2 regions of the Paenibacillus sp. sgz302190 genome follow, and region 2 is predicted to be linked to the other one. Evidence: predicted binding sites of a transcription regulator. Region 2 holds the regulator's gene; the other holds the start of a gene.

Region 1 (15,068 bases), on a different contig from region 2:
CGTTTGATTGTATTGGGGGTATTCAATATCAAGCCCGGGTTCATGTTCATACCCGGGCTTGTTTGGTGATAGGGAATGTTTGATGATCAATTTTACAGATTCCTACAGATTCTACTTGTTGTATATTCTGTAGATCAGAACAACTGCTTCCGCTCTTGTAGCGGTATCTAGAGGATTTATTTTTGCTCCATCACCAGTAACAATTCCGTTCTTGATTAGGGTTGATACGCTTTGTGCTGCATAGGGTGCAACACTTGCATGATCCTCGAATTGGGCAAGATCCGCATCCGAACCTGCGGCCAGTTCCTTCTTGGCGATTTTCATCGCGCGGTCAATCAGTATCATCAGGTCCTGCCTGGATATCTTCTCATCGGGATTGAACCTGTTGTCTCCGACGCCAGCTGCGATTCCAAGTTTTTTAGCCACTGCAAGAGCATCTGCATAATAAGCGTCCTGCCGTACACCAGTAAAATTGCTGTCTGTCTTTGCAGAAAGTCCGAGGGCTTTTACCAAGATGAACACGAAGTCTGCTCTCGTAATATCACGGTCCGGCGCAAAACGGTCTGCAGCCACTCCGTTGATTACCCCTTTGGAAGCCATGACCTCGATGGCCTTCTTCGCCCATGGGTAGTTGTTAATATCGCTAAAAGAGTCATTCACATACGTTACGGCATACCTGCTGAAATATGTGGTAATGAAGGTGATTTTGCCGGACTCCGGATCGTATTTGGCTGTCGGCACTGCAACAGCTTTCCCGTTTCCGTCAATATACCATACCGTAATATGTTCAGGATCTGCCAATTCAGCAGCGGTTGGAGTATAGGGTATTGTTACGGTAACAGGTGCATTTGGATTGCTCCATGACCTTGTTGTACCATCAACCTTAAGGTTAAGCTCAATGACAGGCCTTTCGCCGATGGCGGCTTTTGTCTCACTGTCGAGCTTTGAGGTATCCGCTTTTCCTATCGCAATGTCAACCTTATCTGCCCCAACTAATTCGGATGCCTCCAGCATATTGGTAGGAACCGCTAAATCAGCTGTTTCTGTTTTCAATTTTACTATCTTTGCAGCATCCGTGGATGCCAGAGCCGGAGCCGGCAATCTGATAACGAATGAATTTGCGCCTTCAGCCTTTGGTATTTCAACCAACGCAACGTTGGACTCTTGAAGTGCCTTATCCAAGGCAGCTGAATCGACAGTTGCCGTTGCCGTGCCTGTTGCTTGATCAACAACTGGCGGGGCCACCTCAACTTTGCCAGGAGTTCGTGTTGGTTCTGGTTGTGCTGGCGTTGAAGTAGGTGTTGACGTAGATGTTGGCGTAGGTGTTGGTGATGGTTTAGCAGTTATGGTAATATCACATTCTCCTACAACGCCTGAACCATCGTTCGCTGTAGCCTTAACTGTAACGGTTCCGGCGCCATTCGCTGTTAACAATCCGGTTATATCGATTGTTGCCTGACCGGTTCCATTTACAACACTCCATGTAACCGTCTTGTTCGCTGCATTCTCCGGTGTTACGGAAGCATTCATTTGAAGCGTTTTACCTGCTTCTACAGTCGTTCCGCCCGTTACGGTTATACCTGTTACGGGTACGGCTATTACAGGTTGGGTAATACCCTCCAGGGTTGGCGTTACAACTTTCATCAACCCATTTGCATTAAACTCCAGCTTATCGATGCTAGTCTCCCGATGGAAGCCGAATCCGCTGGTGTACTGTCCCAATGGCGTTACAAACCTATGGTAGGCGATATAATACTCGTCCTTGCCGGGCACCTTGACGATTGACTGGTGTCCTGTACCTAGGATATCTTTGCTTGTGTCCTTCGCCAACAACGTATACTTGAAATCAATTTGACCATGCAGGTTGCTTGACGTACCGTAATTGACATGATAGTTTTCACTGCCTGCATCATCGCACGTCCAAGTAAAGTGGTAAACTCCGTTTCTCTTTATGACTACCATGGATTCCCTAAAATCGGTTGCTCCGGTCAGGCTTCTCATCGTTCCCGGTTTTAAGCTTACCATATCATCATTGAGCTGAACGATGGCAGGAGATCCGTTACCAAAAGTCATATAGGAAGTACCATCGTCATCCGTGAAGATGGAGGGGTCGATGGTCTGCCACATGGTTGTAATACCGGCATTCTTCACGATCTCAGGAGTTATCAACGGTGTGCTTTGCGCTATAAATGGACCCGTCGGGCTGTCAGCTACAGCTACGCCGATTAAGGAAGCTCCATCTTGACGCTTCGCACAGAAGTAGAAATAATATTTTCCGTTCTTTTCTTCAATGGTTGGCGCCCATGCGCTTCCGATCGACCAAGGGACGTCTTTGCCTGCTCCCGCATCCAAAATAACTCCTTCATCTTTCCAAGCCGTCATATTATCGGACGAGAATACGTGGAATTGTGTTCCGTTCCAGCCTTCAAATCCGTCGGTTGTCGGGTAGATGTAGAATTTCCCGTTAAAAACGTCAACATCAGGATCTGCAAATTGACCGCCCAAAGCCGGATTGTTGGCAAATACGCCTTGCACGGTCCATACCTGCGTACTTTGATCCGGTAAATGGATGGTAACGGAAACAGGATTCGATAGATCCACAGTCTGACCGTTTGTTCCATCCATCGTGCACCCTTCGGACAGCACGTAGGTTAGCGGCACTTGTTTCAAATCTTTTTTCGTGCTGTTGCTGCGGCTGAAATATACCGTAGCCTTATGGTTCGCCGCATCGGCTTTCGTTGTAACAATACTGTAGCCGTCTGCTGACGCACCCTTAATCAGTGGAATATCCGTAATGTTGAATTCTTTGGCGATTTCTGTTTCCGTAAGCGCGCGGTTGTATACCTTGATATTATCAAAATAGCCTTTAAAGTACGGGTCATTATAGAATGATTTTCCTAAATAGGCCAGTAAGTCCTCGCCTAAATCGGAAATGGCTATATTTACATGATTGTTTTTACTGAGCAATCTTCCATCCTTATAAATGGCCATGCTTGTAGGTGTAACGACAAGCTTGATATTCATCCATTTGCCTGCTATAGGATCCGTAGTGGCTTTGACCTCCTGCTCAGAGCCCCATGAGCCTGTTGTAATGGCATTCCGCAGTTCAGTATTCCGTGTTCGGAAGAACATATACTTGTTGTTATCTTTACCGATCGCAAAGGTAAAGAAGTTTCCATCTACCATTACCGGCTTGATATCCATGGAAACCGTTACCGTATCCCTTCCATCAAAGAAGCCTTGGGGGAAAGCTGCATATGTGCTGTCCGAACCATCCAGGTACAGGACTTGTGAGTTCGTATCCGAATCGGTTACGTATGTTGCATTCCCGTTCAAGGTGCCTGTGCGGTTGTTGCCTGAGGTATCCCGGATTGCGTTTCCTGTTTTTGTTTCGTCGAATTTATATTCCAGCACAGGATTTGTTTGGGATGGTTCTGCAACTATAATCTTGACTTTAGCTTTCACAGATGACAGCACTTTTCCATCAGCAACAGGTGCTCCAAAGTTCGGTGTACCATCACTGTTCCAATACAATTTCTGAACTCTGGTATGCCTGCCTGCATCATATAACGGTTCATAACCATTGCCGATGTACTTTTCTTCCTCACGCGCATGGTAGACAAGAATATCATCCTTACCATCCTCGGACACTGTAAAGCTATTGTGTCCCGGTCCATATTGCCCGTTTGCAGCATCGGATTTAAATACCGGATTAGGTGACTTCTCCCACGAACTAGGGTTCAGCAAATCACTTGTATCGGAAGCCGTTAAAAGTCCAAGGCAGTAAAGGGCATCCGTAGCACTTGCGGAATAGGAAATGAATATTTTTCCGTTTTTCTTTAGGACACTTGGTCCCTCATTAACCTCATATCCATGTTTTTCCCAATCATATAGGGGGGATGATATTTTTACTGCATTCGTATCGATCGTTAATGGATCCTTCATTCTTGCTATATATAAATTTGAAACAGAATCAATCTGAGCCCATACAAGATATCTCGTTCCATTATGTTCAAAGGTTGTTGCGTCTAAAGAAAACCCATTAAAAGCCATGTCTGACGGATTGGTCTTCTGCATCTGCCCCATATACTGCCAATTTTCTTTTACCATAGGGTCCAGATTTCCTGGACACATGAGTACTTGTGGACGGATCTGCCAAATATCGGTATTGGATATTGTGGCCGCATAATAGATATACCAATTTCCATCCATATAATGGATTTCAGGTGCCCAAACATGGGGGCTTTGATTCCCGTTAATGGGGTCCTTTGTATAGATTACCTTCTCCTCAGCAGTGGCAAGTCCCTGTATCGTTGTTGCTCTTCTCAGTATGATTCGGTCATACTGGTACATGCCTACATTGTTGTGACCTTCTGAGCCGTCCGTATATGAAGCAGTAAAGTAGTAATAACCATCTGTATGCTTATAAATATATGGATCTGCTCGGTTCATTATAAGTGGATTCCCGTACTCATTATCATATAAAGATCCTTGTACGGTTACGGCTCCTGGGTTTGCATACTGATGCGGATCGATGGCATCCCATGTTACAGGAACGGTGCCTGTCGTGTTATTACTGTATCTCACATTTACATTTGAAGGCAATTGAGGTGCTTGGCCAACTGTTGTAGTCATTGTTACATCTTCTGCGCTTATTATTTTTACCGAATCATCCTTAATACCAAATTCACTTTCGATTTCCTGATCCGTAAGCGCGCGGTTGTATACCTTGATATTATCAAAATAGCCTTTAAAGTACGGGTCATGATAGAATGATTTTCCCAAATAGGCCAGTAAGTCCTCGCCTAAATCGGACATGGATATGTTTACATTTTTGTTTTTACTGAGCAATCTTCCATCCTTATAAATGGCCATGCTCGTAGGTGTAACGACAAGCTTAATATTCATCCATTTGCCTGCTATGGGATCCGTAGTTGCTTTGACCTCCTGCTCTGAGCCATATGAGCCTGTTGTAATGGCATTCCGCAGTTCAGTATTCCGTGTTCGGAAGAACATATACTTGTTGTTATCTTTACCGATCGCAAAGGTAAAGAAGTTTCCATTTACCGTTACCGGCTTGATATCCATGGAAACCGTTACCGTATCTCTCCCATCAAAGAAGCCTTGGGGGAAAGCTGCGTATGTGCCGTCTGAACCATCCAGATACAGGACTTGTGACTTCGTATCCGAATCCGTTACATATGTTGCATTCCCGTTCAAGGTGCCAGTGCGGTTATTGCCTGAGGTATCCTGGATTGCGTTGCCTGTTTTAGTTTCATCGAATTTATATTCCAGTACGGGGTTTTGCTGTGGAGCTTCCACAGGTTTCCATGCCCCCCATTTGGCCTTAACGGCATCGTATTCCGCCTTTGTAATCGGCATTACTGTGCCGTGACGCGGTCCTGGCGGCAACCTATACTCGGAAGGGGCAAGCTTCCTGAATACCCCTGATGCGATGTCAGTGGATACCATAGGAAAGTAACCTCCACCGCCATAGTTGTCCAACAGCAGGCACCATTTATTCTCACCGTTGAATTTGAAAATTGCCGGACCTTCCACACCCTGCTGCGCTCCAACGCTATCGGACGAAAGTACGTTGTAGGGCTTCCCCAACAATTGATCGGACGTATCAATAAGAATATTGGAATGTGTCTCATCTTTTGAGAATCTGTAATAGGTTCCATTGTACTTTGTTATATCTACGTCTATTACATCAACCGGTCTTTCAATCCATATCTCAGGTTTCGAAAAGGTATAGAAGTCCCTGGTCTTGGAAATGTAAATCCTTTGTTTCGCATAGTTATCCGATCCAACTCGTGATGCCCAGAACATCACATATTCTCCTGTTTTGTCATCATATACAACTTCAGGAGCCCATGTATTTCCCCCATCATCCGTGGCAACCCTGACCAATCGTTCACTGGACCAGTTCACCAAATCAGTGGATTCCCAGATGACCACCGACTTGCTTCCGGATGTTTGTGCCGAACCCCAATCCGTATCAGCGATCCGAAGATCCGTTGCAACCAGATAGAACTTGTCGCCCTCAGGCGAACGCATGATAAACTGATCCCGTACTCCTTTGGTTCCAACATGTGAAGTCAGTACCGGATCGTTACCATTCATTGCGTCCCAATGCAATCCATCCTGACTTAATCCGAAGTAAGTCTGTTCCGCATCAGGCCGATTGGCACCCGTAAAGTATGAAAATAAATATCCTGCATAATCGGATTCATGGATCGGTGCCGGTTTTGCCTTAACGGTAATGATGATATCCTTTGTTCCGGTTGCTGTTCCATGCGTCAAGTGTGCGGTTAATGATACCTGTGTATCTGCTGCCTGTCTTGTAACGACACCGGGAGGTGTATGATCATAATTTCCATTTACCTGTTCGTTAACATTCACAACATCAGATTTGTCAGTTATCCAGGTGATATTCACGGTTTCCGTTCCAACCGTCATTGTGCTTGGCAATGTGATGTTGCCGCGTATATCGCCTGCATTGGGAATCACCAATTGCTTTTTTGCCAACTCTATCTCTGGATCTTGAAGCTCATCTGCACTTGCTGCTACGAACACAACGCAAGTTGCAGTTTTGCCTCCGTCGGCAGTTGAAGCTGTAATGTCCGTATTGCCTGCTCCAACTGCTGTAACCAAACCTGCAGCGTTTACCGTAGCTACGGCAGGGTTATTACTGGTCCAGGTTACTACCTGATTTGTTGCATTTAAAGGTGATACTGCAGCTGTTAATTGTATCGTATCTCCAACTACAGCACTTGCTCCGATTTTATCCACCTTGACACCTGTCACTGCTACATTAGCCAGTGATGATGCAGCAAGTGCACTTATCTCATCTGAAGTAAGGGCTTTGTTGTAAATACGGAAGTCATCCACCCGTCCATCAAGAAGCGGATCATTAAATTGAGACTTTCCGATATAGTTTGAAGTGGTATTGCCCAAATCCGAGGGTTTGAGCGTCATGGAGCTGTTGCGTCCTACTTCAACACCGTCAAGGTAGAGAATTCCCGTCGCTCCATCTAATGTGACCGCAACATGATGCCATGAACTAGCCGGAACGGGCGATGTTCCATTGATGATTTGTTCATTAATAGCGGGTGTTCGTATGGCAAAACGGAGGTTTCCGGCTTCTGGCGTGACAAACATATAATTCGTTTGGGATGAGCCAAAATCAAAAATTCGGTTCCACCATTTCACCGTATCCAAATTAACTAAAGTTGAAATGGTGCAAGTTTGGAGAGTAGATACAATCCCATCAGGAAGATCGACATATTGATTGGATCCGTTAAGGTCTACGGCGTTTGCAATTTCTCCGCGAACCCAAGAAGCTCCACCAGTAAGAGTGGCTTGATGATTGTTTCCGGAGGAGTCCGCTGCCGTCGTTCCGCTTGCCTCATCAAACTTGTACCATGAAACCAAATCTTTAGTTACTGTAACAGATACTTGCCATGTTTGTCCGTTGTATGTTACGGTTATCGTCGCATTTCCCCTACTGATCCCCGTAACCACACCTAAGGCATCTACTGATGCTACCGTTGTGTCCGAGGATCTAAACGTTGCACTGCTGGTGACATTTGCCGTAGATAAATCATCATAGGTGACAGTTAACAGCGTTGCGTGGGTCGTATTTTTTTTCAGCGTGTATGAAGTGGAATCCAAGGAATATACGGTCCCGCTTTTCAATACATTCGCAGTGAAAATCTTTGTATCGATTGCACTGCCCCTGGTTATCGTAGCAGTCAGGTTTACCGTTGTATTTACACCTGACGGTCTAGTTACAGTACCGTCATTCTGGATAACGCTCTGGTTATCGGAAGTCCATGCGATGGAGGCGCCGGCATATGCGGCAGGCAAACTGACATTGCCTTTTACCGCAGAAAGATCCCCTAAGTCAAGAATTCCTTTTACGGTTGTGACAGCATCCGTATCATTTAAAGACTCAATCCAGACATTTTTTACCTCACTGGAGGATAAAGCATGGTTGTATATGCGGAAATCCGATACTTTACCTTTGAGATACTTGTCTGCCGAGTACTCAGGTTTGCCGATATAGTTGTACAGATCGCCAATATTCTTAGGAGCATTCGTAACATTTGTCGTTTGGGCAATCACTACCCCATCTTCATACAGCGTTCCTGTTGTTCCTGACAAAGTAAAAGCAACGTTTTTCCATACCCCTTTGGTTAAAGGCGCTCTCTTTGCTGTGTTTTGTTCATTTTCCCACCGGTTTAATGAGATCGTGCTTCTAAGATTCCCGCCCCCGTCTTCCAATAGTGCGAAATACGTTGTACTCGGTGCACCAGCGTATTCAGAGGAGCCAAAAGTATATACCCAGGCCGGGTCAGCATTCGCTGTGTCAAGATAGACGCTGGTCGTTACGGTAATATCCGTTACCCCTGTTAGAATACCATTCGGCATTTGTACGAAACCGCTGCTTCCGTCCAGTTCGACCGCTCCCGATCCATTCGCCGCGGTCCCCCAAGTGTAACCACCATTCAAGGTGCCATTGCGGTTGTTACCGGAGTAATCAGTAATTGTTGTTCCACTTCCCTCATTAAACTTGTACCACAGCATCAAACTGTTATCTGCCGCAACTGCCTTGACTGGTGGTGTAAATGGGATTAACCCTGTAAGCATTGTAACAATTAACAAGACTGCCAAAACCCTCATTTTCGCCATAATCTTCTCCCTTCCTACTTTTTCTGGTATTGGGCATGATGTATCTTGTGAATCCGCTTACAAAATATTTTATAGGATAAATAGAAAAATAATAATAGAATTACTTTCGGTAAAAGTTTGATTTTTTTTGCTCTTCGCCGCTAGCAATGCTACCTGCATAATCACGCTCGGGTCTAATCAATAAATATAATTCTTCATTGGTATTTCTCACTAGAATAAATAAAAAAAGGAGCGCTTAATCATTCTGCGCCCCCATAGATGATTTGAAACAATTTTCTCAATCAATTCAAATAACACTCACTAATACTGAAAAGTAGAAAACGGTGATATTCCATAATTTATTAGAAAACGGAGCCCGCAACACGCGTGGCTCCGTTATTAGGAAACACCGGAGAAGGCAAAACTGTTCCTGGACAGTTGGTACTACTGGGCGACGCACAGCCAAATCCCTGATATGGTGAAGGCTGCGAAAACCATTCGTCAGCATGAAAAAGGAATCTTACGATGGTTTACATCGAAAGTGACAAACGGCATTATGGAGGCTATTAACGGCCTCATTCAAAGCGCTAAACGACGTGCGCGCGGCTACAGGCCGGTCAAAAACCTAAAAACGATGATTTATTTAATTGCAGGTGGACTGAAGTTCAAAACAGTCGAAATTTAAAACAAAAAAGAACCGCGATCAGTTTGGAGCCACAACCCGCTCATCTCACCGAACACGATTCCCTTGTCCAAGTTTTATAGATTTATATTACCCATGTGAAACTGCGAATAGCCAGTATTTCAATCGTCGAAGAAGCAATAAGTGCATCTTTGCTAGCATCCGTCATATTTCGTTTCATATCTTGAGGAGAAGGCAATCCTTCTTGTTGCTTTCTAAGCATCTCAAGTTAAACATTTACTATTTTAATGGTATATGTAATAATTAGGATAAGCCGGAAAGAGGGAGGAAGTGTATGAAGTTCTACTGAACTTGTATGGACTGAACTTTATAACAAGCTTTGCACCAGAATTAAAATACTATTTAGAAAAGAGGTTATTATGAAAAAGATCTCATTAATTTTGTTTGCGGTATTCATGCTTCAGCTCTCTATTGTCTCAGCAGCGTCTGCAAAGAGTACGCTCGTAGCTGGTGAAACACTTGAAAAAGGTCAAGTGTTAACTTCGAATAATGGTATATATTCCCTCATCTTTCAGAACGATAGAAATCTAGTACTTTATAAGAATTTCAATAATACCACAACGTCTCTCTGGGCTTCAGACACTGTTAATTTTCATGCTGATTATTATGATTCATCTGCTGGTTATTACAAATCATATTATCCCGAATATTTAGGTTTCGCCGCAAACCAACCTCCTTCTTCCCCACAAGCTCTTGGTTTACAAGAAAGGGTAAAAGGCTATACTATATGGAGATTTGCTCCCGAATTATGGGCTCCAGGCCATTACGGAAGAAATAATGTGCCAGCTGACCTTTCTGGCGACATTCTAGTTGTTCAAGATGACGGTAATGCAGTTGTTTATAACACAAAGCACGCTGATAAAGGCTGGTATCCTGTCTGGGCTACAAATACTGGCGGGCGTTAAGTTTATTATGAGAGCCGCAGTTTAATGTGGCTCTTTTTTTGTCAAGCCACGTGTCTCTCCCCCCAAATAATTTTATTTTGCTTTAAACTTTATCACTTTGGATCCTTGCGTTCAGATATAAATGGTAACGGGTCAAAGCCTGGAGTTTATCCAGAATTTGACCCGTTTTCTTGTATTATCTTAACTTCAACGTGAAAACCAGAGCAGCTCTGGAATTTCACACAGCTGAAAAAAAGCCAGGGGCATCGCCCTGGCTTTCTTTTATGAACATCTGCTGTAGCCGCAGTTGGCGCAGTTCTTGCAGCCTTCGCTGTTGATCAAGGATGCTGAGCCGCAAGATGGGCACAGGTCCTTCGACGCGGACGCGTCCTGAACAGGCGCGCTATGGCTGTGGCCTCCGTCGCTGTAGCTGCTGGCCGCAGCAGGTGCCGGGGCATCCGGCACTTCGCTGGTCGCGGTCACGAAACTCCGCGCATCGTCCGATTCGTTCATCACTTCGTCGTGCTGCTCGAGCGCTTTGGCGACCGCGTCCGCGATCGATTCGACGCGGTTGTTGCCGAAACCGATAGCGCCGGAGCCACCGATGCCTTTGAGATGCTTCACGAGCAGCTTCACTTTATCGCCGTGATCGCCGTACCGCAGGAACAACGAGCACACGCGGCCCAGCGCCTCGGACATGGCGAATACGTCGGAGCCTGCCTTGCCTACGTTCAGGAAGATTTCGCTTGGCGTGCCGTTCATATCGTTAATCGTAATATACGCCATGCCGAAAGGCGTGTTGACTTTATACGTGGCGCCGCGCAATACTTGCGGACGGCGTTTGTATTGTTTATCGAAAACCTGCTCCGTTTTCGCGTCTACATTGACGGCGAGCTGACTCGAAATGTCGGCGAATGTTTCGGCTTCCTGCTCTTTCGGCGATTTTTCCGCCGGCGCCGCAGCTTCTTCCTTCTTCTCAGCGCTGGTGCTGAGCACCTGCACGTCGCGGCTGCCGTCGCGATAGATGGTTACGCCTTTGCATCCGAGATCGAATGCCAATTCGTACAGCCTTTTCGTTTCTTCCACCGTAAAATCGGACGGGCAGTTGGCAGTCTTGGAGATCGAGCTATCCACCCACTTTTGAATGGCGGCTTGAGCACGGATATGGTCTTCCGCGGTCAGCGACATCGCGGTGACGAAGTAATCCGGCAAGTCCTGATCCGGATGCTGATCTTTCCACTCCTGTGCGATCGGCACATACTGTTTATCAAAGCCAAGGCGGCTTTGACGGTAATACTCGAAAGCGAAGTAAGGTTCGATTCCCGTGGAAGTGCCTACCATCGTTCCCGTACTGCCGGTAGGAGCCTGGGTAATGACCGTTACGTTGCGCATGCCTTTCTTTTGAATAGCGGCTCCGACTTCGGGATATACCTGAGTCATGTTTTTCATAAAGCCGCTTTGCAAAAACTTCTCAGCATGGAACTGTTTGAAGGAGCCTTTTTCGCCTGCAATTTCCGCTGACGCCAGATACGCTTCTTTGGCCATGAAGCCGTAGATCTTGTCCAGGAATTGCAGCGACTCCGGGCTGCCGTAACGGATTTTCAGCTTAATCATCAGCTCTGCCAGCCCCATGGTTCCTAAGCCCACGCGACGCTCGCCCTGCTGATTGAGCCGGTTTTCTTCGAAATGATACGGCGTTTTGTCAATAACGTTGTCAAGGAAGCGCGTCGAATAACGAACGACTGTAGCCAGGTCTTCCCAATCCACATCATGCTTGTCGGCATCGTAAAACTTGGAAAGATTAATGGCCGACAAGTTGCATACGCCCCACGCCGGCAGCCCCTGCTCGCCGCACGGATTCGTGCAGATGATCGGGTTGAAGTACCAACTGTTGGACATTTGGTTGTAATATTCCATGAACACAACGCCGGGCTCCGCCGATTTCCACGCCGATTCGATAATCGTATGCCATACGTCGCGGGCCCGCACGGTGCGGTAATGCTTAACTTCTTTGCCGAGCTTTTTCCAGGCGTCGAGATTGCCGTCCCACTTGTCGTTATATTCAGGATCAGTCGTATCCGGGAACACAAGTTCCCACTCCAGATCTTCTTTCACAGCTTTCATAAAACCGTTGCTGACGCAAACGGACAAGTTCGCGTTCGTAATCTGTCCCATCGTGGATTTCACGGTAATAAAATCCTCCAGGTCCGGGTGCCAGTCGTTGATCATCAGCATAAGCGCGCCGCGGCGGCTTCCGCCCTGTTCGATCAGCCCTGTCGTATAGCTGAACAATCCGCCCCACGAAACCGCGCCGCTGGAAGAACCGTTAACGCCTTTGACAACGGAACGCCGCGGGCGCAAGGAGGACAGATTGATGCCAACGCCGCCGCCGCGGGACATAATCTCGGTCATTTCGCTCAATGTGCTCATAATTCCGCCGCGGCTGTCTTGCGGGGAAGGGATGACGTAGCAGTTAAACAGCGTCAGCTCGTCGCTGGCATCGGCACCGGCCGCAATCCGGCCGCCCGGAACAAGCTTCCAATCGTCGAGAATGTACCGGAACTTCTCTGTCCATTCTTTCTTTTTCTCCGGGGTCGTCTCTACGGAAGCCATCGCTCCCGCCAGCCTGTCCCACATTTCTTCGGGAGTTTTTTCTATATTTAAAGTGAGCTTCTCCACCGCGGATTCGACGACTTCGCCGCTGCGTGTCCTCACCTTGACCGTTTTGCCGTCGCGGCTTATGATTTCGCCGACTTCTTTAGCTGGAAATTTGGGATCATCTTTCGTCAGAACAAGCACGGTATCGCCAACCTTGGCCAGGCTGGTATCCGCATTTTTAAGCGCGTACCGGTCCAAAAAGATTTTCTCGCTTAAACCATCCAACTTCTTCCTTGTTTGCATCATTTCCAACAACAACACCCTCCCAATAGGCCTCAAAATTATGCAACAACATAGGTCAAGCATATCTTGATAAAATATGTAGAAGCACAATATATTGTGTGCGAGTTCCATTATACAACACTATATTTTGTGCATCTAATAGGTTTTGGACTAAATTCGGCGATTAGTGCAAGCTTATATTCGTTTTTCGGATTTTTCCTTGCTATTGCTCTCTATCTCAGATTTATTTTATCGCTCAGGATATTAATCGCCGGTCAGTTTTTTGCCGTAAGCGACCTTCCAGGCAGGACGCGGCCCCCCGGCTGTAACCCGAATTTCGGTTCGTTTTTCATAGATCCAGTATACCACAAACCGACAAAAATTAGAACATAGGTTCGTAAGTTTTTCTTTTTTCGTTCGAGTTCTGCAAAGCTAAAGGATGCCCTCCATCGAAGATGAGCGACCGCGTTCAGAAGACAGATTGATTCGCCAATTTGCATGCTTGCTTTTCACGATTCGGCTATGAAAAAAAAGGATCGCCGCCCGGTCGCCTCAATCATTGGTTCGGAGAAAGACCCGGAATCGGAAAGTCGACTGCCCCACAAGGCCTCATATGGGGTTCGCCCCCTGCACGCCGGATGAGGTACTCATTGGGAAATCAGCGGCACTGATACACCGGAAAACCTGCGAAAGTCAGATTGCCGAGAATGTGACGTGGCAAGGGAATCAGAGAAGGCGCGTCCCCTGGCAGTACGAGTTTCAGTGCAGCAAAGTGGGGGGGTGAGGCGTCTTGGCCGGAAGAAAGTCTGCAAAAGTGCAGGCTGCCCGAGCAAGTCGCGACACTCTACGAGGGCTAGGAGAACGAGTGCGGCTAATTTGGGGACAGCCGCCTTTTCTGGGCTTGCGCCTCTCCAGGTATAGGTCGTGGGACTGCACGACTGGACAGAAATCAGCTTGCTAGGAAAAAAACTGCGAAAGTGCATGCTTTTTCTCCGAAATTCGCTTATTTTGGCGAAAAACCTGCAAAAGTGCAGGCTTTTTCGCTGAAAGTGAGCATGAGTCCATGTGTTCGGTGAAAAGCCTGCACTTTTGCAGGAATTGTTCGTGGACAGCCAGCGATCAAGGACGCAAATTCATGTATTTTTGCAGGTTTTTTCGTGCGGCCAGGCAGATTATGGCTATCTCCTCTAACGTGGGGGTTTTTCAACAGCTTGCGAAAGTGCAGATTTTTTCGCTGGGAGCGGCCCATTTCGGTGAAAAACCTCCCACAATTGCAGGAATTGTTCGTTTGTCAGCGTATCTGCAGGCAAAAGACCTTTTTATCAGGTTTTCTTCGTACAACCAAGCAAATTGTGCTGCCGGCTCCGACGTTCGGGGTTTCCGGCAGGGCAGGTTCTCGCGCTCCCAACCCGCTCACGACCGGCCAGGCCTGTGCCGGTTTTGCATCTTTGGGCGGCAGCAGCGCTAGCAAATCATACATCACCCTCGCGACCTCCCCTCGCCCATACGGCACAGCAAAAAAAGCCCATTTGCATACATGCAAATGAGCTGAAACTTTTTTTCACACATGAACGATATGCTCCCTGACATCCTGCCAAAGCTTCAGCTTCAGCACCTCGGTTCCGGCCAGCATCATGATGCCGATGCCGTGGTTGTCGTTTAGAACGGTAAGCAAATCCTCTTTGTAGTATTCCGCCGTAAACGAGTACCGCGAGCCGCTGCATACGCCGTGAACGTTGCCTTGGCTGTCGATCGCCAGCCGGGTCAGGCCTTCCCACGCCTTAAACGCGGCTTCCATATACGGCGCCGGGTCGCTGAGCCAGCCGAAACGGACGCCTCGCGCGAAAGCATAGGCGAACATGGCCGTGCACGAGGCCTCCTGATACGCTTCGGGATCGTTCAGCACTTGATGCCACAATCCGTTG
Region 2 (15,068 bases):
TACAAGCATCCGATCCCGCGCTCCAGCCTGGAAGCTTTCGTCCGGCATGCGGACAGCCATAACCATTCTCTCGTTTTTGAGGGCAGCGAAGCGTTTTACTCCAATTCGAAGGCGCATCTGAATGTCGAGGAATCCGTCTTGTCGCTGCGCGTGGACCTCCCGGGATACGATCCCGATTATTGGCAAAAGGAAGACATTTACCAAGTGTTCCTGCACTGCGAGGCTCATGAGGAGCATCTTTACGAGGGACATTTTCCCGATCTGAAGCTGATTCGCTGGCATGAAAAAGCGATGGACGTCCTGCCGGCCGGCGGCTCCAAGGCCAAGGGCATCGAAGCGCTGTTGAACCGGCTCGGCATCGAGTCCCGCGAGGCGGTCGCTTTCGGCGACGGGTTGAACGATAAAGAGATGCTGGCGTACGTCGGATTAGGCATCGCCATGGGCAACTCGCACAAAGAGCTGCTACCGCACGCCGATTACGTTACGGCATCCGTGGACGACGGCGGCATCCGCAAAGGTTTGCGCTATGCCAATTTGATTCACTCCTGAAGCACCGTGCCGGCAATCAACCGCTTGAGATCCTGATTGCGGTTAGGCGTCAGCTCACTTGAGCGGTTCAGCAAATCGCAGAGGGCGATCAGGTCCTCAAGTTTGGAGCGCAGCTTCCAGCTGCGCCCCACAACGCCGCCGGCCGCTTGATAGGCGTTAATAAAATGCTTTTCAAAAAGAGAATCGTTCGCTTCATAACGCAGCATGTTGCCGATATCTGCGAGCCGGCTGCCGGAGAAGGCGAACTCCCAGTCCAATACGGCTGAAACGGCGATTGAACCGCTATTTTCGCGGACAAGCACATTTAAGCCGTTGTAATCCGAATGGACAAGCACCGGTTCTTCCTCCGCATCCGACAAAAGGGGAGCATGGCGCCTGCAAAACGCCCACAAAGCGCCCGTAAGCTCCTCCCCCAGCCAGCGGCCGGCCCCTTGGACGAAAAGGCTTTGCTCGATAAATTCGAGAAAAGAGGCCGCATCCATTTGAAACGAATGACGGATTTTCAAATCTTCGCCGAAAAAGCCTGCCTCGGCAAAAGTGAAGGCATGAATGCCCGCAAGAACTTGCCCGGCCGACGCGGCGGCCTCCGCAATTTGCCCGCTTGCGCCCGAGCGCATCGCATCCCTGAGCAAATAGCCTTCCTTCCATTCCAGCAGCGCCCATGGCTTCTCCAGCGCCGAACAGCTCGTATCGGCGAATAAAATTTCCGGCACCGGCACGCTCTCCTTAACGAGACGAGCGATAGCCAACTCTTTGTCCGCAACGGCCGCATCGCCCCTGTACACGCGAAGCACGCAGTGCCGAACCGCGCCGCCATCGATCGTTAGCTTGTAGTTGGAATTGCTGTATCCTTCCCCGAGCCGTTCCACTGCGGCGACCCGCTTCCCTCCGAATACGGGCGACACCAGTCTGCTTGCTTCCGGCAAATCCAGCAGCACACGATTTCCCAGACGCTCCCAGTTTTCTTTCATCTGCTACGACCTCCTGGACCGGTTTTTCTCTTTTCTCCGCCATGTGCGGCAAAACATGTATGTCCGAGATTTTTCCACCGTATACTATTGTATCACCACTGCTTGGAGTCTGTCCGACAGCGCTGCATTTTTGTGAATTCCCACATGAAAACTGACGAATATAAAATAACTTCTACTGTTGAAAAAGCGTCAAAGGCGATAACCACAATCGTTGCCTGTCTGCACGAAGAAAACCTGCAAAAATACATGAATTTGCGTCCTGGATCGCTGTCCACGAACAATTCCTGCAAAAGTGCAGGCTTTTCAGCGGGGACATGGGCTCAGGTTCACTTTCAGCGAAAATTCCTGCACTTTTGCAGGCTTTTCGCCAAAACAAGCCAATTTCAGAGGTAAAACCTGCACTTTCGCAGTTTTTTTCCTACCACGATGTCTCCTGTCCATCGCAGCGCGCGGTTGCGCTGCATGACGGCGGTCGGTCTTTTTGTTCAGTTCCACGACCTCGCAAGGAGAGGTACAAGCGGCTGTACCCCAATGTAGGGCCCTACCGGTTCTCCTAGCCCTAACAAAGTGTCGCGACTTTCTCGGAGCGATCTGCGATCTGCAGTTTTTTGAGCTGAAATCCGGGGTTCGGGCCGATATGAACGCTCGACAAATTTAAGTTGCATTTTTTCCCCCGGGGGACTACACTTAAAAGCAACCGAATAGAACGGGAGCTTGCGCGATGCAGGCTGAGAGTACGGCTAATCTGCCGTAGACCGTTGAACCTGTTGGATAATGCCAGCGTAGGAACCCGCTCAAAGTGTCGTATGATCACTTTGCCTGTTTGTACACAGGCAAAGTGTTTTTTATTTTATACTCAAAGGAGTGCTTCATTTCATGAACGTACAGCAAATCGCCGCAATGTTGGATCGGGTGAGAGCGGCAAAACCCCTCGTTCACAATATTACGAATGTTGTCGTCACCAATTTCACAGCCAACGGGCTGCTCGCTTTGGGCGCTTCGCCGGTCATGGCCTATGCCGAGGAGGAAGTCGCCGAAATGGCCGGCATTGCCGGGGCCCTCGTTCTCAACATCGGCACTTTAAACGCTGCGGAAGTGCGCGCGATGAAGCTCGCCGGCAAATCCGCCAATGCGCACGGCGTGCCGGTCGCTTTTGACCCGGTCGGCGCCGGCGCTACCGCTTACCGCACAGCTACGGCCAGAGCGATCATGGCCGAGGTCGATGTCGCCGTGCTGCGCGGCAATGCGGCGGAAGTCGCGCAGGTGATCGGCCGCGACGCGCAAATCAAAGGCGTCGATGCCGGAGAAAACGGCGGCGACGCGATGCAGCTGGCTGTCGCCGCGGCGCAGCAGCTTGGCACGACGGTTGCCGTTACCGGGAAAGACGACGTCGTCTCCGACGGGCAAACAACGTACATCTGCCGCAATGGCGATGCGATTCTCACAAGAGTAACCGGAACAGGCTGCTTGCTGACGTCCGTGATCGGCGCCTTTTTGGCCGTTGAAGCCGATCCGGTGAAAGCTTCGGCTGCAGCTCTCGTCACCTACGGCGTAGCTGCGGAAATCGCCGTAAAAAACAAAGGCTCCGAAGGTCCGGGAAGCTTCCAGATCGAATTGCTGAACGCCTTGGCGCAAGTTTCCGCAGAAGACCTGGACAAATATGCGCGCTTTGAACTTGTTTAACTGGAGGTACGGACGATGACATTATTTTCCGAACGGATTCGCCTTGCGGCGGACGAAAGCTGGGAAGCCAGCTTCCGTCACCCTTTTGTGACGCGGCTTGCAGACGGAACGCTTCCGCTGGAATGCTTCAAATATTACGTGCTCCAAGACTCGTATTACTTGTCGCAATTCGGCAAAGTGCAGGCGCTCGGCGCGGCCAAAGCGGCCGACCTGTATACGAGCGGGCGGATGGCCGAGCATGCGGTATCGACGTATCGGGCGGAGCTCGGGCTGCATGAGAAATTCAGCGCCCTGCTTAACATTACGGAAGCCGAGAGAGCCCGCTTCGAGCCGGCGCCAACCGCCTACGCCTACACGTCGCATCTGCTGCGCGCCGGGTACGAAGGGCATCTCGGGGACATTTTGGCCGCCATTCTGCCCTGCTACTGGCTGTACCAGGATATCGGGGAGCGGTTTAAGGATGCCACCCCGGGTCATCCGATTTATGAGGAATGGGTCGGCGCATACGGCAGCGACTGGTTCCGCACGCTTGTGCAGGAACAGATTGACCGTCTTGACGCCATCGCAGAACGGGTTACGGAAGGCGAGCGCGTGCGGATGGAACGGCATTTTGTCATTTCCAGCCGCTATGAGTTGGCTTTTTGGGAAATGGCCTACACGCTGGAAACGTGGTGATTTGCGAAAAATCAAGCAAAAATACCGGGGCCGCACACTTCGGGTGCCGGAAATGCCATTTTTTCAATTCCGTCTATGGTATTTTTGCTTGATCGCATGCACGAAAAGAACGATCGCCGGAATTACCGGAAACAAAGTAAAATCCCAAGTCACCCAGTATGGATTGACAGCGTTGAAAGCGATGATATTCGGGGTGATCATAAAGGCGAAGCCGAATAAAAACAGACCGAGCGGCACCGTTAAAACCCGAAAATCCCGCAAATTGAACAGCTGCGCAACTCCGACCGTAAAAGCGTATGTGTTCACGACTGACCGGAAATAAGTCGATAATATCCAGTTAATGGCGAGAATCGCTTCCACCCTTTCGAGAAAATGTCCGGCATTGATTTTTTTGGCCAGCGTATATGTCGCATAAACTTGATTCGTCAGCAAGTAGTGGCCGAGCACCAGCAGGGAGACGAGCGTAATGGAAAAAATGGCGAGACCGGCCAAAAAGACGCCGAGCAAATAATCCCGCAAAGTATGCTTGCTCTGTTTGACGCTTGGGAATATCATCCAGAACGTAACCAATTCGCAAAACGGAAACGATACAAAAAACAAAACGCCTTGCGTGATGCGGAAAGGACCTTGTCCAAAAAAAGGCTCCAGCTTTTTCGGATCCGACTGGGGCAGCAGCAAAACGATGAGAGCGACGAACAAAACGGCAAAGAGGATAAAAAAGACTTCGGAGGTTCGCGTTATCGTCTCCAGTCCGCCGCGAACCGCCATAATAACGATCAGTACCATCAGCAGATTGATGACCCGCATCGGGGTTTCCGTCATCATTTGCGCGGTAATAAAATCGCCGATTTCCCGAATCTGAACGGTCAGCGCCATCAAGAGAAACATCAGGTAGATGAGCGTCACCGCGCCTCCCGCCCATTTGCCCAGCACAAGCCTGTTGAACTCCACCATCGTAAGGCCTCTGAACCTTTGGCTGACTGCAAAGATACCCCACGCCACGGCAACTCCGATAGGCAGGCTGATTAATGCGGAAATCCAGGCATCCTGCTTGGCGTAAATGGTCGCATTGCTCGGCAAAAACAGCAGCATATCCCCGATAACGTACAAAATAACGAGAACGGACAATTGTTTCGTTCCGATTTGCTCTTTTTTCGGCAATATATAACCCCCTTATGAAACGAAAAAATGACTCAACCAATCGTTGATCGGCTTGTATATCGTATGAAGGAAGTTTAAGGGACTTGGCAGCATAATTTGCTTGACGGCGACAATGCCGGTCCATACGCCTGCAAGCAGGATGATGGAAAAGAGAACGGCTTCCTTTAACCAGCCTTTTCGCATTAAAGCCGGCAGCTCGATAAAGGCCGCCGCGGCTGCCGCCATCATGACGATCGCTATACCGAGCATGCTTGTTACTCCTTAAGATCGTTTTTGACAGGATTGTTGGTAATGCCGATCCGGCGGATGATCACTTCGACATCGTATTTGATTTCCAGGTTTTCGAAATAGGTGTTCCAGTCGTCTTTCATCCGTTCCCACGCTTTCGGGTCAGCCCTGTAAATCGCATGTCCGAAGCCGAAAATGTCCACATCGAATTTTTGCCGGACATGGGCGACTGTCGTTTGCATAAGCTCGGTAAGATGCTGCTCGTTAACCTTCTGCAGCTCGTTGATCGTTTGCGGATCGGTCAGATCGATTTGACATTCCGCCTCGCCGATACTGGAAACATTGAGCACCTTGATCGTAATGACAGGCTTGCCGCTCACGACACTGCCCTTGATGTCGGTTTTGGAACTTACCGTTTCAAGCACCAGCTTGCCCCCGTTCGGGCATTCCAGATTGCCTACCGAACTCGTTACGTTGTTCATAATATAGTTATAGCCCCTGCCTTCTTCCTCGCTCAGCCAGCCGATCATACGGTCTTTATAAAAAACCGCCAGCCCGGCGTAGCGCAATATCGCGGAAGGCTCGATTTCCTCCGTATTTTTCTTCTTCTCGCCTTCCTTTTGATTTCCGAGCACCCGGACCCCGCTCAATACCGGATTCAGTCCCTCGGTAACCAGCTGATCCACGAGCTGATCCATCGTCACGGTAGTTGTAGGCGACCAGGCTTTGGCTGACGTATCCAGCGAGTAAAACAAACTGTGAGCCGGAATTTTTTCCAAAGGCGTTAAAATTTTCAGCACGTCTTCAGCCGGAACCTGGCGCGCGACCATAATATAAAAGTCGGTTCTCGCTTCGGGATTGCGGTACAGCAGATCGAGCGTGCTGCTGATGCCTTCCCGGGCCACGGACTCGCCCAAAATCAATACCCGTATGTGGCCGGAGTATATTTTGCGCGGACTCGTCTCGGTCAGCTTGCGGAAGGCTTCGAACACTGTCGGCGCCGTCGCTTTGTACATCGTAACCGTCGATCGGCCGCTTCCCGTTCTGGCAAGCATTTCGCCGGGAATGACGACCTGAATGGAGATCTGGTATTGATCTCCCACCTTGTCGATGGCCGTCCCCATCTGGATCGCCAGTTCGTTCAACTCGCGCCGGTTCCAGCATCCCGTTGTCACGGTCAAGAGCAGGATCAGGATCAGAAAAGTTGCACCCGCTTTTTTCATAGCAGCTTTCCCCGCTTCAGTTGTTAAGTTCGTCGTCGCTATCCTGGCGGACCGTATCCCGGCCGGAGATCGATAAAGGCCTTCTGATCATATGCCTCCAAGGCACCCGGAACAGCGTATCCTTCTGTTCATGCAGGGAAAACGGAGCGAAGGAGCTCATGTACTGAACGCCGAACGAGCGCAGAGTCGTCAAATGAAGCACGAGCGCAATAAGTCCGATCAGAATGCCAAATAAGCCGAACGACGCGGCCAATCCCATCAAAACAAAGCGAATCATTCGGACGGCGATCGTCAGGCTGACGGAAGGCAGGACGAAGCTGGAAATGGCCGTGATAGCGACAATTATGACCATGGCGGCAGAGACGATGCCGGCCTCGACGGCAGCTTGGCCGATAACCAGCGTGCCTACGATGGAAACCGCCTGTCCTACCGTTTTGGGGATGCGCACCCCCGCTTCGCGCAAAATTTCGAACGTTACTTCCATCAGCATCGCTTCGATAAACGCCGGAAACGGCACGCCTTCCCGCTGTGCGGATAAATTGATAAGCAAATTGGTCGGAAGCATTTCCTGATGAAATGTCGTAACCGCAATATAGAGCGAAGGAGCAAGCAGCGCTATAAAAAAAGACAAAAAGCGGATGACCCGCAGCAAGCTGCTGATGTCGAAACGCTGATAATAATCTTCGGCCGACTGGAAAAATTGCACGAACAAAGCCGGAATGAGCAGCACGAAAGGGGTGCCGTCGACCAGAATCGCAATTCTTCCTTCCAACAGCCCCGCCGCAATCGTATCCGGACGCTCGGTGTTGTAAACGGTCGGAAACGGAGTATAAGTTTTGTCCTGAATAAATTCTTCGATATACCCGCTTTCCAAAACTCCGTCGATCTTAATCTTGTCCAGCCTGCTGAAAACTTCCTTGACGACCGCGTCGTCGGCGATATGTTTGATATACATAACCGCAACGCTCGTTTTGGTTACTGTCCCGATTTGAAAATTGTGATGCCAAAGCCGCGGGTCTTTGATTCGGCGGCGAATCATCGCCGTGTTGTTGCGGATATTTTCGGTAAAAGCCTCCATCGGGCCTCTGACGACTCCTTGGGAGGTAGGCTCGCTTACATTGCGGCCTTCCCAGCCGGCAGCGCCGATTTGAAGCCCTTCCGCAAAACCGTCGGTCAAGAGGATCGCCCCGCCCGACAGCAGACTGGTGTAGAGATTGGACTCATCGTCCAACAAGCAAACATCGCCCGCCGTAAGCACCGCTTCTTTCAAAAAGATCAGCGGGTTGACGCATTCATTGTACAAATCCGGATCGGCCGTCCGCCGGTCTTTGGAAAGAATCGGTTCGATAATGGACTGGTTCACAATCTGGTTGTCAACCAATCCGTCCATAAACAGCAGCGCCAATCGCCAACCTTCGGCAGACGTCAATTCTTTGATGATCAAGTCCTCACTGTACCCGAATTGCCGTTGTATATGCATCGTATTCCGCTCTAGTTCCGTATACAAGGTTGTCGCATTCTCTGTTTGCGGATCGCTGTTCATCAACGGTACCTCCGGCATCAGTATGATTTCCATTTTTTCCATACAGCCCGAAATTATGCAAACAAAAAAATCACCCTGCGGGTGACTAACGACTACATCCACCGGAAATGGATGACCGGCAATGAAAAACCTGCAAAAATACATGAATTTGCGTCCTTGATCATTCGCCACGAACAATTCCTGCAAAAGTGCAGGCTTTTCACCGAATACATGGACGCAGACTCACTTTCAGCAAAAATCCCTGTACTTTTGCAGGTTTTTCGCCAAAACAAGCCAATTTCGCAGGAAAAACCTGCACTTTTGCAGGTTTTTCACCCCCGACCAGCCTGCCAATCCGCCGAATAACTACCCGCCGTGCAGCACTACAATCCGCGCCGGGACAGGCGCTCATTAGGAAAGAGCCATTGCACAACGCCGGCACCACCGTCTTTTGATGGCAAAAGAACATGTCTTGCAAAAACATCCGGCTGGCGTTAGAAAATTGCGCGATACCTCTTTCATGACGCCGGGCCGCGGTGTTCAATGCAAAAAGGAGCCGGTACCAGCCGACTCCTCATTCCCCTACTAAACGGGGCATTTGGTTACAATCACATTTTGCTTCAGCCTTATTGGCTCAGCTCCTTAATAAAAGATCGAATCGTTCCGCTTGGCGAATACAGGCCTCTTCCCCTCCGCTGTCGCTTTCAATATGCCACCAGGCGGCAAGGAGCGCGTGACAGTACGCCCAGACAAGCACCCTTTCCTTGTTCAGATCCAATTGCTCAACAAACAGGTCGATTCTGCGTTCGGTAGCTTGTAAAGCTTGCTCCGGCGGCACATGGTTCATTAAAAAAGGGATTATTTCATACTCAGGTTCGCCAATCACTCCCTTGGGGTCAATGGCCAGCCAAGGTTCGCGTTCGGCGGATAGTATATTCTCATGATGCAGGTCGCCATGGAGCAGGTACTGTTTGCCGGGAGCGGACTGCAGCCGGGAAAGCAGCAGCTCCGCCTTCTCTATCATTGCCTTCGGGAAAGGCCCGGTTCCGCCGTTAAAATGCTTTCGCAGCCGCTCAAAGCCTTGAAACCATCCCGCCACAGTCGGAAAAGCCGGCTCCGCCGGCGGGGCCGCCCGCAGTTTTTTCATCACCGATGCGGCAATCAGCACCGCCGTTTCGTCATCCGCTACGGATTTTAACGTGTTCCCCGGCTTCAGCCTTTCCAACAAAATCAATCCCATATCGGCATCGGCATGGAGGAGTTTGACCATTCCGCGGCCTTCCAAGCACGTGAGCGCCATAATTTCCGCAGCCGTATCTTTGGAAGGGACTCCAAGCTTCAAAACGGCCTCTTCCCCTCCGCTATATACGACCGGAGCGACGAAGTTATAGCTGAGCGAATAGGAAGGAAGCACCCGCAGCGACCATTTGGCTTCAATGGAAGCGATCAGTTCATTGAAATCGTCCAGCCACTGTTCGCCTTTTTCCTTATGGACGCCAATGATCGTGCGGCTGAAATGTTCAGGCAGTTGGATCATATTATTGTATACCGATCCTCTGGTCCAGTTTTCCTTGCAAGTATACGACTCTCATAAGCACAGTCGCCGCTTGCGCCTTCGTCACAGTGCCCTGCGGATCGAACTTGCCGTCGATGCCGTCCAGCAATCCGAGTTGGGCGGCGAGAGCAACGGCGCCCTTCTCCGCAATGAGGTCGGCATCTTCATAGCCGAGCTTCGCATTGTTTTGCAGCTGCGCGGCCAGCTTGTCGTATTTGAGGAACTTGACAAGCAGAGCGGCCAGCTTTTCCCTCGTCAGCATGCTGCCCGGCTCCAGCCGCGGGGTTTTGCGGGGATCGAGCCACTGAGATTGAATATAAAACTGGGCGGCCGCATAATAAGCATTTTCTTTGTCCACATCCTCAAAATGCAGCTGCGGCTGCGAGCCGTTGTTCGCGTAATAAATCGAATCCTCATAATGCGGATTCAGCGCTTTCGCGGTCATCTGCAGCCAATCGCCGAGCGTAATGGCCTCATCCGGATGCAGCTTGCCTTCGGAATCGGCCTTCAAAATGGAGTGCTGAACAAGCGACTCCAAATCTTTTTGCGCCCAATGTCCTGCGATATCGGCAGGCAGCGCCGGCACATTTCCGCCGCCTTCGCCGGATAGCTGGAAAGTTTCCCGCCATTTGCCGGTAACGGCATCGATTATAAATCCGGCCTGCGTGCTGTCCTTGTAGTTTTGCTGATAAACTAGCTTAAGCACCGGTTCCGCATACCCTGTAGTTCCCGAATAAAAGCCGCCGAACTTGTGGTATTGCAGCACCGGAGCCGTGCCTTTCATAAATATTTTGAAAGCTTCTTCTTTTGTTGTAGCCGCCTCCAGCGAGGACACTTTCGCTTCCAGATCTTCCTCGCGGGTACTGTGATAGCTTTTCAGTGCGCCTTGCGCGTTCAACGTGATCGAAGTCGTATCGCCGCTGACCGGAAGCCCCTTGAATATACGCTGATAGCGGTACACGAACAAACCGTTCCCGCCATTGGCCGGGGAATCCGCCGACATCAATTTGAGTTCCTCGGCCGCATTCGGATACAATTGATTAATGAGAGCCAGCGCCTTCCCGTCCGCCGCCTTTTGCGCAATCGCTTCCTGCTTTTGCCCCTCTCTTGACGCTTCATTCACCAATGGGGACCCATACCCGAATCCGTCTGCCTGAAAATCGAGAATTCGCCCCGTTTTCGCATCAACGACGGCTGTGGATTGCTTTTCATACCCGCCAAAAGAAGGCGTTTGATTGGACCAGCTCAAGTTCCACACCTGCCGGTTATTTTCCCAATAGGCATTTAATTCCTTTCCGATCAGCTTCCGATCCGCCGGAATGGCTTCCAATCGCTCCGCGAGCCCGGCTGCCTGCTCGGCCGTCAGCAGTTGGCCGTCTCCTTTCCCCCCTGTCGGAACAAAAACTTGATCCGTCTTGCCGACATCAGAAAGCTGCTCAATGTCCGATTTCAGGTCTTTGCCCGTTTCATCCAGCAGTTTGCCGGTTTGCGCATCGATGCTCACATCGCCGCGCAAAGGAGCCCAGCCGAGAAACCAGCTTTTTTCTCTGGCGTATGGTTTATACAACGGAACATACTGCAAATTCAAATGAACGCTCGATTCGTATTTTTTAAGCGCTTCATCCTGGCTGACAGCCGGCTTCGAAGACGGATATTGTTCCGACGCTTTGGTTCGGTAATAACCCGTAACTTCCCCGTTGCCGTCTACGGTCACGGAAATATTGTCCCCGCTTGCGAGGCCGTCTATGAAAGGAGTGAACGTAAAATAATATTGAACAGGACCAAAAAGCGCATCTTCCCTTATTCTCGGCTGTTGTTCAAGCTTCAAGCTGTCGGACCCGATCGAAGGCGCTGCCTTGCGGATAAAATCTTTTGCCGATTCGAGGGCTTCCGCTTCGGTCTTTTTCGGCGGATAGTACGCCTCGCCGTCGGCGGCCTGGAAATAAAAGCTGGTTTGCAGCAATTCGCCGGTAATGGAATCAACCTTGCTCGTCAAACCGTAACTGCTGTTAGAACCGGTGCTGAACTCCCAGTTGATCGTCCAGACATTTTGATATTGAGGAGGATATGTATTCGTATCTCCCAACTGCACCTGGGCTGCCCGGGCATCCTTAAGTCTGGGAAATAAAGCCTTGACTTTCGCTACCGCTTCTTCCTGCGTAATTTTGGCTTCCGCCTGTTTGACCGGCGGCACCTGAACGGTATCGGCAATCGGAACCGCGGCGGACATGCCCTGCACTTCGACGGTTACGCTTTCGCCTGCAAAAGCCGGCAGCGGCAGCAGACTCATGCTCAAAACGGATAATACGGCAAGCTTGCCGGTCATCCCATTTATTTTTGGACGTGCATTCAACAACATCACTCTCCCAAAATTTGAATATTTTGCAAAGCCCATCAATATGTACGTGCCCAATTCCAAATAGTTCCGTTCTTATCAAGGAAACAAAATAAAACCGTCGTCAGCTCTTCGTCAAGAAGAACCGCGACGGCTTTGCTTATTTTTTGGGAATAAATCCGCCTTCATGCTTGCCTAATATTTCTGTCAATTCTTTTAAAAACATATTGATATCTTTGAACTGGCGATAGACGGAAGCGAACCGAATGTACGCCACTTCGTCGACCGGGTACAGCTGCTCCATAACAAGTTCGCCGATGGCCCGGCTGTCCACTTCCGCATGCGCGGTGTTGCGAAGCTGCATCTCTACTTCCGAGACGATAACTTCCAGCCTCTCCATGGAAACAGGTCTCTTCTCGCAGGCCCGGATCAGGCCTCTCAACATTTTTTCCCGGCTAAACTCTTCTCTGCTGCCGTCCTTCTTGATGACGATCAGCGGGGTTTCCTCTACCATTTCGAACGTCGTAAACCGTCTCATGCATTTCTCGCATTCCCGGCGGCGGCGGATCGATTTATTTTCGTTGGCGGATCTGGAGTCGAGCACTTTCGTACCGTTGTAGTCACAGAATGGGCATCTCACTGGGCTCTTAACTCTCCTTTCTTTTGAACGTCAATTACCATATGTTACTTGTCATGAACAGGAGCGAAACGCACATAATAGGATTACCAACGACAAGGAGGTGAACAACATGGGTGCAGGACAATCTCGCAGCAGCAATGTTCTAGTCGTTCCTCAAGCAAATGCCGCGCTGGATCAGTTGAAATACGAAGTTGCTCAAGAGCTGGGTATCGCCATCCCGCAAGATGGCTACTACGGCAACATGGCGACTCGTGATACTGGTGCCATCGGGGGTCACATTACTCGTCGCCTGGTACAAATCGCAGAGCAGCAATTAGCCGGACAATTCAAGTAACCCTTGAATAAAGGCTAACGTCCCGCGAGAAGTATTGAATCATTGCTCCTTCGATGGAGCGGGTTCAATGCTTCTTTCTTTTTTCATCAAAAATCTTCGAGAGAGCCCGGATTGCCCGCCGCTAAAGCGGATAAAGCATTTTCGATCCACTGCTCGGTGTAAAGTTTTTTGTACTTCTCATAGTAATACAGCACCCGCTGCACATAATGACGCGTTTCCCCAAAAGGTATCCGGCTGATATTCGCTTCCGTGCCGTCCCAAACCTCGTTTCTTTTCCATTGGTTGACATTGCCCTGGCCTGCATTGTATGCGGCTATGGCGTACGGCAAATTGCCGTCATAATGCTTCATCAGCCAACTGATGTACCAAGCTCCGAGATTGATGTTAATGTCCGCCTGCAGCAAATCTTCTTGTGAAAAAGAGCCCATATTCGCGGACTCGACGATCCAAGCCGCCGTGTCCGGCATAAGCTGCATGAGGCCGATCGCCCCTTTGCTCGATTCCAGATGATGCTTGTAGTTCGTCTCGACCCGAATGATCGCCGCAATGAGAAAAGGATCTGTATGATGATTCGCCGCGCTTTGTCGAATTTCCTTCTCGTAATAAATCGGGTACAGCTTGCGGCCGATAAAAGAACTGTTCATAAAGAGGAGCATAACAAAACAAATCAGCAGAAGAGCGAAAGCGCGCTTTTTCCGAAAAAATGTCATGTAAGCCCCTTTCTTAACCAAAATTCGCGAATCTGCCGCTCCGTTTCCTCCAAAGATCCGCTGTTGTCAACGAGGATATCGGCGCGCTCGCGCTTGATTTCGATCGGCATCTGCGCATCAAGCCTCCTGTCGGCCTCGGCTTCCGAGAGCCCGTCGCGCCGGATCAGCCGTTCCCGCTGCACTTCGCGGGGCACATAGACGACCATAATCTCTTGATACATATGTTCATAACCGGATTCATACAGCAGCGGCACATCGACAACGACCAGCTTGTCCGGATGCTCCCGTTCGGCCGTCTCTCTTTGCTCGAGCAACTGCGCGCGAATCGCGGGATGCAGCAAGCTCTCCAACAGCTTGCGCGCATCTTTGTCCGCGAAAACGATCTCGCCCAGCTTTTTGCGGTTCAAAGATCCGTCCGGCTGAATAACGGCTTGTCCGAACTGCTCCGCAACCCTGGCAAGAACCGGGCTGCCGGGCTCCACAACATCGCGGGCGATTTTGTCCGCATCAATCAATATGGCGCCGCGGCGGACGAGCATGGCGCTAACCGTACTTTTGCCGCAAGCGATTCCTCCTGTTAACCCGATATTCATCCGAAAAACTCCTTGCCATTAGAACATTTTCATGATTCCCATCAATACAAGCACGCATGCCGGAAGAATCGACAGCTTCCTCATCCAGTTGATCTCCGCATAGCGAAACCCGATGCGAAGTCCGGTCGCAATAAATATTCCGCTCGCCAAAGCGATGACAGCCGCCGTAAGTAATGGCGCAAACCCGATAAGAGCCGCCCCGATCCCTGCTCCGAATGCGTCGAGCGATAGCGCCAGCCCGAGCAGCGTCGCTTCGGACGCGGAAATATTGCCCGATTTATCTACATCCGCGATGGAAGGCGTCCGTAAAATTTGAATAACAAGTCCAAACCGTTTCAATTCGAGGTTTAAAATCTCTTTTGTCTTTTGCAGCGTATCCCCGCCCTGCGGTTCGGCCGGGAGCTGCCTCAAAGAAATCTCCGGCTCTTGCGCTTCCTGAGACTTATTTTGCAGCACCTGCGCAAACGCCCAGATGCCGATACCGATCAGGATGGCGGCGCCGATCCGCTTCGCTGCCTCCGGACTCAAAAACGAAGACAGGAGCACGCCGATTTGCATCGAGCTGAAAATAATAATGCCCGACCAAAGCGAAATAATGCCGATGGAAAGAAGCGGAATCCGAATTTTACGCAAACCGTACATCGCACCGACGCCAAAACCGTCCAAGCTGACCGCAAAAGCAAGAATAAGCAAAGAAATCACAGGAAGCATAATACCCCTCCTAAGAGTTTTCCATAGGATTAACTTCTTTCCCAGGTTACATTCTTCTTATCATATGGGAGGGGGTGGCGACTCGTGCCTATTTACCGGATTTCTTTGGGACTCTCTTCTGCTTCAGGGGCTGGCATGTCGGACAAATATGCGTCCCTCTGCCGCCGACAACCGTTTT

Evidence for each region. The regulator NrdR, encoded in region 2, represses ribonucleotide reductase genes. The targets are predictions, from matches to a motif close to AACACNATATATNGTGTT.
Region 1: the regulator NrdR is predicted to act here: its motif matches at 13,248-13,265, upstream of AC6RNO_RS11550 (adenosylcobalamin-dependent ribonucleoside-diphosphate reductase).

The regions. Positions count from the first base shown of each region.
Region 1 covers NZ_JBZYAO010000008.1:31,568-46,635, forward strand. Annotated here, with positions in the region: gene AC6RNO_RS11535 (family 43 glycosylhydrolase) at 112-8,697, opposite strand; partial or broken gene AC6RNO_RS11540 (ISL3 family transposase) at 9,095-9,361, shown strand; gene AC6RNO_RS11545 (hypothetical protein) at 9,739-10,284, shown strand; gene AC6RNO_RS11550 (adenosylcobalamin-dependent ribonucleoside-diphosphate reductase) at 10,546-13,167, opposite strand; gene AC6RNO_RS11555 (hypothetical protein) at 14,147-14,392, opposite strand; gene AC6RNO_RS11560 (hypothetical protein) at 14,435-14,626, opposite strand; gene AC6RNO_RS11565 (glycoside hydrolase family 88 protein) at 14,705-15,068, opposite strand, start outside.
Region 2 covers NZ_JBZYAO010000024.1:46,198-61,265, forward strand. Annotated here, with positions in the region: gene AC6RNO_RS23690 (Cof-type HAD-IIB family hydrolase) at 1-549, shown strand, start outside; gene AC6RNO_RS23695 (phosphotransferase) at 540-1,520, opposite strand; gene thiM (hydroxyethylthiazole kinase) at 2,397-3,203, shown strand; gene tenA (thiaminase II) at 3,219-3,878, shown strand; gene AC6RNO_RS23710 (endospore germination permease) at 3,942-5,039, opposite strand; gene AC6RNO_RS23715 (hypothetical protein) at 5,052-5,288, opposite strand; gene AC6RNO_RS23720 (Ger(x)C family spore germination protein) at 5,294-6,490, opposite strand; gene AC6RNO_RS23725 (spore germination protein) at 6,507-8,033, opposite strand; gene AC6RNO_RS23730 (hypothetical protein) at 8,016-8,378, shown strand; gene AC6RNO_RS23735 (aminoglycoside phosphotransferase family protein) at 8,647-9,549, opposite strand; gene AC6RNO_RS23740 (YcdB/YcdC domain-containing protein) at 9,551-11,920, opposite strand; gene nrdR (transcriptional regulator NrdR) at 12,063-12,542, opposite strand; gene AC6RNO_RS23750 (alpha/beta-type small acid-soluble spore protein) at 12,652-12,876, shown strand; gene AC6RNO_RS23755 (transglycosylase SLT domain-containing protein) at 12,963-13,586, opposite strand; gene coaE (dephospho-CoA kinase) at 13,583-14,179, opposite strand; gene ytaF (sporulation membrane protein YtaF) at 14,198-14,890, opposite strand; gene mutM (DNA-formamidopyrimidine glycosylase) at 14,979-15,068, opposite strand, start outside.